Regions from separate parts of the Rhodococcus qingshengii JCM 15477 genome, predicted to be linked through region 1. Evidence: riboswitches for the same ligand, from Rfam matches in the RefSeq annotation. Region 1 holds a riboswitch; the other holds the start of a gene.
What was found. A riboswitch is a leader RNA that binds a small molecule or an ion and turns the genes downstream of it on or off. The one in region 1 is predicted to bind cobalamin.
Positions count from the first base shown of each region.

Region 2: another riboswitch for cobalamin. It lies ahead of metE (5-methyltetrahydropteroyltriglutamate--homocysteine S-methyltransferase); the one in region 1 lies ahead of M0639_RS03530 (CbtB domain-containing protein).

Region 1 is NZ_CP096563.1:775,562-778,966, forward strand. Features, by position in the region: gene M0639_RS03520 (flavin-containing monooxygenase) at 1-1,076, shown strand, start outside; gene M0639_RS03525 (CbtA family protein) at 1,136-1,912, opposite strand; gene M0639_RS03530 (CbtB domain-containing protein) at 1,903-2,097, opposite strand; cobalamin riboswitch at 2,123-2,261, opposite strand; gene mhuD (mycobilin-forming heme oxygenase MhuD) at 2,350-2,658, opposite strand; gene M0639_RS03540 (alpha/beta fold hydrolase) at 2,704-3,405, shown strand, end outside.
Region 2 is NZ_CP096563.1:5,033,940-5,037,344, reverse strand. Features, by position in the region: gene metE (5-methyltetrahydropteroyltriglutamate--homocysteine S-methyltransferase) at 1-1,390, opposite strand, end outside; cobalamin riboswitch at 1,550-1,774, opposite strand; gene M0639_RS23000 (helix-turn-helix domain-containing protein) at 1,856-2,293, opposite strand; gene M0639_RS22995 (response regulator transcription factor) at 2,513-3,142, opposite strand; gene M0639_RS22990 (sensor histidine kinase) at 3,139-3,405, opposite strand, start outside.

The DNA.
Region 1 (3,405 bases):
ACTGGCTCGAGATGTACACCAAGGTCATGGAGGTTCCGTACTGGAGTTCCACGACCTGCACCTCGGCGTCGTTCGACGAGAAGACCCAGGAATGGACCGTCGAGGTCAACCGCAACGGCGAGAAGCTGACGTTGCGTCCCAAGCAGTTGGTGATGGCGACGGGTATGTCCGGCAAGGCCAACGTTCCGACGTTCCCCGGGCAGGACAAGTTCCTCGGCGATCAGCACCACTCGAGCAAGCACCCCGGCCCGGATCAGTACGTGGGCAAGAAGGTCGTCGTGATCGGGGCCAACAACTCCTCGCACGACATCTGCGGTGCACTGTGGGAGAACGGCATCGACGTCACGATGGTGCAGCGCAGCTCGACGCACATCGTGAAGTCGGATTCGCTGATGGATTTGGGCTTGGGCGATCTGTACTCGGAGCGAGCACTGGCCGCCGGCATGACGACACACAAGGCGGACCTCACGTTCGGTTCGCTGCCGTACCGGATCATGCACGAGTTCCAGATCCCGGTGTACGACGCAATCCGTGAGCGCGACAAGGATTTCTACGATCGCCTCGAGAAGGCGGGCTTCGAGCACGACTGGGGCGACGACGGTTCGGGCCTGTTCATGAAGTACCTACGCCGTGGCTCGGGCTACTACATCGATGTCGGCGCTGCCGAACTGGTTGCCAATGGAGACATCAAGCTCGCGCACGGCAACATTCGTGAGCTGACCGAGAACAGCGTGATCCTCGAAGACGGTACGGAATTGCCTGCCGACGTGGTGGTCTACGCGACCGGCTACGGCTCGATGAATGGCTGGGTGGCGGATCTGATCGGTCAGGACACCGCCGACAAGGTCGGCAAGGTGTGGGGCCTGGGCTCGAATACCACCAAGGATCCGGGACCGTGGGAAGGCGAGCAGCGCAACATGTGGAAGCCGACGCAGCAGGAAGCGCTGTGGTTCCACGGAGGCAATCTGCACCAGTCGCGCCACTACTCGCTGTACTTGGCGTTGCAATTGAAGGCGCGTTACGAGGGCATCCCGACACCGGTGTACGGACTGCAGGAAGTGCATCATCTGAGCTGAAACAGAACTGCTGTGCGCCTTTATTAACCGCGGGAGGTTAATAAAGGCGCACAGCAGGTTCAGCGAAGGGCGTACTTCTTTGCTACTTCGGTGTCCTTGGTCGCGCGCTCGGTGAGGAAGGCGAATGCCAACCCGAGCACGAGCCAGAGCGTCGCCTGCGTAGCGAGCGAGGAAAGTCGGAACTCCCACAGCAGAGTTGCCGGGAAGTCCTCGCCCACCTCGTTGATGCCGGGAAGCGAGACGTAACCGATCGCGACGATCACCAGGAACGCAGCCACCGGAGCAGCGATGCGCACGCTGAGGAACTCGTGCCCGGAAACTGCCTTTGCCGCCGCTGCTGCCGCGGTGACGGACAGCAGCCCGAGAATCACGGCGGCCAGCCACAGCAGTGTGCGCTGGTTGATGGTGTCGGGATCTCCGACGGCCGGCGGATTGGCCGGGTACTTGAAAAAGGGGACGGCCTCGATAGCCAGCCAACCACCGACGGCGATGGCGATCGCCAACAACGGCCCGGACATTCCGGTGAGTCGTCGAGCGTAATTGGCAACGACCGAGAAGATCGCCCCGAGTGCCAGTCCGGCAAGCGCTGTGGCCAGGAACAGCCCGGCGCGCTGCCCGTCGCGGCTCACCAGTGGTTCTTCTTCGTCACCGTGCGAATGCCCAGCGGCTTCGCCGGAAACCTCACCGGTGGCGCTGTTGGCTTCTTCGATCGCAATGGCAGCGTTGACGTGCGGTTCACCCAGCACGAATGCAACTCCGCCGGCAAGGATGCCTGCGATCAGACCAGCCAACAAACCACGAATGAGAAGCTTCGTGAAATTGTCGGCTAGTGGCACGGCAGGCCCATCAAGTGTCGACCGTCGTGCATCAATTCATGCATGTACATGCCGGTGCGAGAGATAGCGCCCTGGTCGAATCCGACCAGGTAGAGAGCCAGCATCGCGAACAGAACTACTGCAGCGGCGAGGAAAGCAAGACGAGTCGAATCGATCGACGTATCGGGAGAATAGGCGAGAGCCATCGAAGCCTCCTGGGATTTTCGCGTCCCCTAGGTCCATGCGATGGCCGAAGTGTCTGGCTGTCGAAATTGTCGTGCCGAAAAAGGCACTTCACCTCGAATTACAGTGGCGCGACCGCTCCGGGCTTTCACCGGATTCCTGTCGGACCATCGCGTTTACATGCGAACTTTTGCACTACAGCCCGCACCGTGTCAACGCGTGAAGCCGAGATGACCGTCGATTGTGCCCGCCAAGGCAGGCACAATCGCTCGAGATCAGCTCTTTGCGGCGACGTCCAGGACAACTTCGAATTCGAGCAACGACGCACCCGAAGCGACGGGCTTCGCGCGCTCGCCGGAATGGGCTTCACGGGCGGGGCCGTCACGCCAATCGGCGAACGCCTGCTCGGACTCCCATTGGGTCACCACGAAGTAGCGGCTCTCACCGGCGGTGGGGCGGAGGAGTTGGAATCCGAGAAAGCCCGGGGAGTTCTCGACTGCGTGAGCGCGTGCTGCGAAGCGCTTCTCCAGTTCGGGGCCGGCGCCCTCGGGGACCTCGATTGCATTGATCTTCACGACTGCCATGCAAGCGACATTACCCGCGCACCTTCACCGCGTACCGTGACACTCGTGTTGCATGACGAAGGTGGAACGGGACAACCGATTCTGTTGTTGCACGGCCTCATGGGCAGCTCCCGAACGTGGCTACGCCAGGTGCCGTGGATCCGCGAGTTCGGCCACGTCTACACCTTCGACGCTGCCGGTCACGGCAGGCCGGCGCCAGCGGCACTGACTACCGAGGCATTCGTCGAGGACCTGACATCGGCGGTTGCGTCCATCGAGGAGCCGATGATCGTGATCGGTCATTCGATGGGGGCTCTGCATGCGTGGTGCTTCGCCGCCGCGCATCCCGAAAAGGTTTGTGCGCTGGTCCTCGAAGACATGGCCCCGGACTTTCGTGGACGCACCGCTGCGGACTGGGCGCAGATGATCTCGGCGTGGCCGCAGCCGTTTGCTTCCGAGGAGGCGATGAAGGAATTCTTCGGCCCCGTCGCCGGCCAGTACTTTCTCGATTCTTTCGACCGCCGCGACGACGGGTGGTACCTGCACGGCGACGTGTCGACCTTCCGCGACATCTCGGAGGAGTGGGGCACGAGGCATTTCTGGGATCAGTGGAAGGCGATCGAGGTGCCGACCTTGCTGATCGAGGGAGAGTTCACCATCACCCCTGAGGGACAGATGCGAGAGATGGCCGAGAGGCCGGGAACTCGGTACGTACGTATTGCCGATGCAGGCCACCTGGTCCACGACGATCAACCGCAGCGCTATCGC
Region 2 (3,405 bases), 2.1 Mb from region 1:
CGGCGCGCATACGGTTGACGTACTCGGCTTCGTCGATCTCGCCCGTGCGCAGTGCTGCGCGAGCGATGCGGATCTTCGAGGTTTGCGGGTACGAACCGATAGTCGTCGTGGGCAGCGGCGGCAGAGAAAGCAGTTCGTCCTGGGCAGCGCGACGTTCGGCGGCGGGCGCGCGACCGGTCGCCGAGTTCAGCACGGCGGCCAGGCGTCCCCGAACACTCGCATCATTGAGTCTGCGATCGTCCTTGCGGGTCGACGCGGCCGCTCGTGCCAGAGCGAACTCGTCCTCCACCGACTCTCGGCCCTGTGTGAGAGCGGTTGCGAGAGTTACTACTTCCTTGACCTTCTCGGTGCCGAACGCGAGCCACGAGCGCAGGGCCTTGTCGACATCGGCCTCTGCGTCGAGAGTGTACGGAACATGCAGCAGGGAGCACGATGTGGAGACGGCAAGAGTATCCACGCTGCCCAACAGAGCACCCAACGTGCTCAGTGCCGAATCCAGATCCGACCGCCAGATGTTTCGTCCGTCGACCACACCGGCGACGACCAGTTTGCGGGCGAGTTCGGGGACGGAGCCGATCGAATCCTGACCGGCCACCAGGTCGACGGCAAATCCTTCGACGTCGGTGGACGCAAGCGCGGGCAGCGCCTCACGCAGCGAACCGAAGTACGACGCCAACAGGATCGACGGCCGCTCGGACAGCGCTGAAAGCTGTTCGTACGCAGCGCGTGCCGCTTCGATTTCCTCGTCGGTGCGATCGCCCACGAGGGCCGGTTCGTCGAGCTGAACCCAGCTCGCACCGGCCTTCGCGAGCCGGCCGAGTAGATCCGCGTAGAGGGGGAGTAGTTCTTCGAGTCGCGAGAGCAGCGGCTCGTCAGTGCCGACAGCCTTCGAGAGCAGCAGGAAGGTGACCGGTCCGATGACGACCGGGCGGGCTGCAATGCCGTCGGAAAGTGCTTCTGCCAGTTCGGACAAGACCTTGGACGGGTCGAGTGCGAACGTGGTGGACGGCGAGATCTCCGGCACCAGGTAGTGGTAGTTGGTGTCGAACCACTTCGTCATTTCGAGCGGCGCGATGGTGTCCGTCCCACGGGCAGCGGCAAAGTAGCGGTCCAACGGATCGGCGACCGACGCGACGCGGTCGGGCAGCGCGCCGAGAAGAACTGCGGTGTCGAGCATCTGGTCGTAGAAGGAGAAGGTATTGACCGGGACGGAGTCGAGGCCCAGGTCACGGAGGTCGGCCAAGCCCTGCCGACGGAGGTCACGGGCGACAGCCTGCAGGGCGTCGGCGTCGATGCGCCCTGCCCAGTAGCTTTCGGTTGCCCGCTTGAGTTCTCGATGAGGACCGATGCGCGGTGAGCCCAGCACGGTCGAAGTGAATGTTGTTGTCACGGAGTTTCTCCAGATTGCCAATGCACTGATGGCCACTGCCGGCAGACGGGTATACCTCACGAGACCCCGAGTTTCAGCGGGCAGCACTGCCCGCACCGCACGCGAGGTCCGATGGAGATCTACACGCCCATTCCACGAGGCGGTGGACCGTCGGGCACGGCGTGCCCGACACAGTCGGCAGGTCTTCGGACTCGCGGGCACTCGATCGAGTTGGATCGAACCTACTGGCCGTCGCTTCCCAGGCGGATGCCCAGTGCACATGAACGGCGGTCGTTCCTGCTTACCGCTGCGGGACAGTCCCGGATTTTCACCGGGTTCCCTCTCACCCCGACAGCTTGCGCTGACGGAGCTTCGACGCCGGGACCGGTCTTCGGGGCTCCTCATGACCGTGCCGGGCGAACCAGCTGCATCGACCAGCATAAGGCCAACCCTCCCTGAGCAGTCAAGGAGAGTCGGCGAAGGGCGCTATGCGCGTGACATGTAGGAATTCGAGTCCGGTGGTACACGCGGAAGATTTTCGGAGGAACGTAGATTCTCCGCCATTTCGACAAGCAGATCCTGTGAAGACGGTGAGAGGTCGACGACACGGGAGGTGAGGTTCCGCAGGCGCACGTTGTGCAGCTGTTCGAGGAGGGAGAGGTCTGCCTCGCCACCTGAGATCGCGGGCGGAGTGTGATCGGACGGGGCGTAGAAGTAGTCCGGATGGACGTTGAAGAAGTGGGCGAGGGCGGCAACCACTTCGGGTGACGGATTGGTTCGGACGCCGGTGCGCAGTTGCGACAGGTACGGCGTGGAGATACGGCAGCCGAACTCGGTCATGCCGCGAACGACCATCGCGTTGGTGACGTGAAAGTCGGCAGTCTCGAACAGCGAGTTCAAGCGATCGTTGAACTGGTTCGACATGAGACGTCCCTTCCCCCGCTACGCACAGGCTCCGTCGATTCAATTAACTGCATCATAGCCAGGTATCGAACGATTAGCTGTTTCGGATTCTCGCGAAGCGGTCGTTTGCAGGGAAAATCCCTAGGGTAGAAGGTCCCTACTTTGAGTGATCTGGACAAATCGCCATCACGAATCGAACGGCGAACTATTTGCCGGGGAAGGCTATTCCAGACGCGCGGATCAGAGCCAGCCGTTCGACTCGGCGATTCTGACGGCTTCCGCGCGCGTCGACGCACCCGTCTTACCCATCGCGGATGACAGATGATTTCGAACTGTCCCGGCAGACAGGAAGAGCGCCCCTGCGATGGCTGCCACGGGTGCGCCGTCGTGAGCGGCGCGCAGTACTTGGGTCTCACGCTCCGTCAGGGGCGACTCGCCGCTGACGAGGCTGTCGGCCGCAAGGGTGGGATCGACGACGCGCAGTCCGGCGTGGACACGCCTGACCGCGTCGGCAAGCTGCCTGGCGGGGGTGTCCTTGACGACGAACCCGCCGGCCCCGGCGTGCAGGGCTTTACGAAGAAATCCGGGACGGCCGAACGTGGTGACGATCAGAACCCGGGTGTCGGGTGCTGCCTCGCGAAGGGCCGCCGTCGCGGCGATTCCGTCCATGCCGGGCATCTCGACGTCCAGAAGCGCGACGTCCGGGCGGTGTTCGAGAACGGCGGACACCACCTCGTCGCCGCGACCGACCTCGGCTACCACGGACAGGTCGGATTCCAGATCGAGCAGCGCGGCCAAAGCTCCTCGCACGAGCGCCTGATCGTCCGCCAAGAGCAGCCGTATGGTTGCTCGATCGCCCTGGCTGTTCACTCTGTCTCCTGTTCGACTACTTGAAGTGCAAACCCCTGCGGCTGGGGATGAGTGATGATCACTCGTGCGCCCGACGCTCCGGCGCGCTCGCGCAATCCGATCAGACCGTTTCCGGAAGACGTCGACTCGGCCCCTCGTCCGTCGTCGACGACCGACGCACTATTTTCGTCGACCGTGATCCGGCAGTGGGTCGCACCGCTGTGTCGAACGACGTTGGTGACGCCCTCACGGATCGTCCATGCAAAGAGTTCCCGAAGACGCGT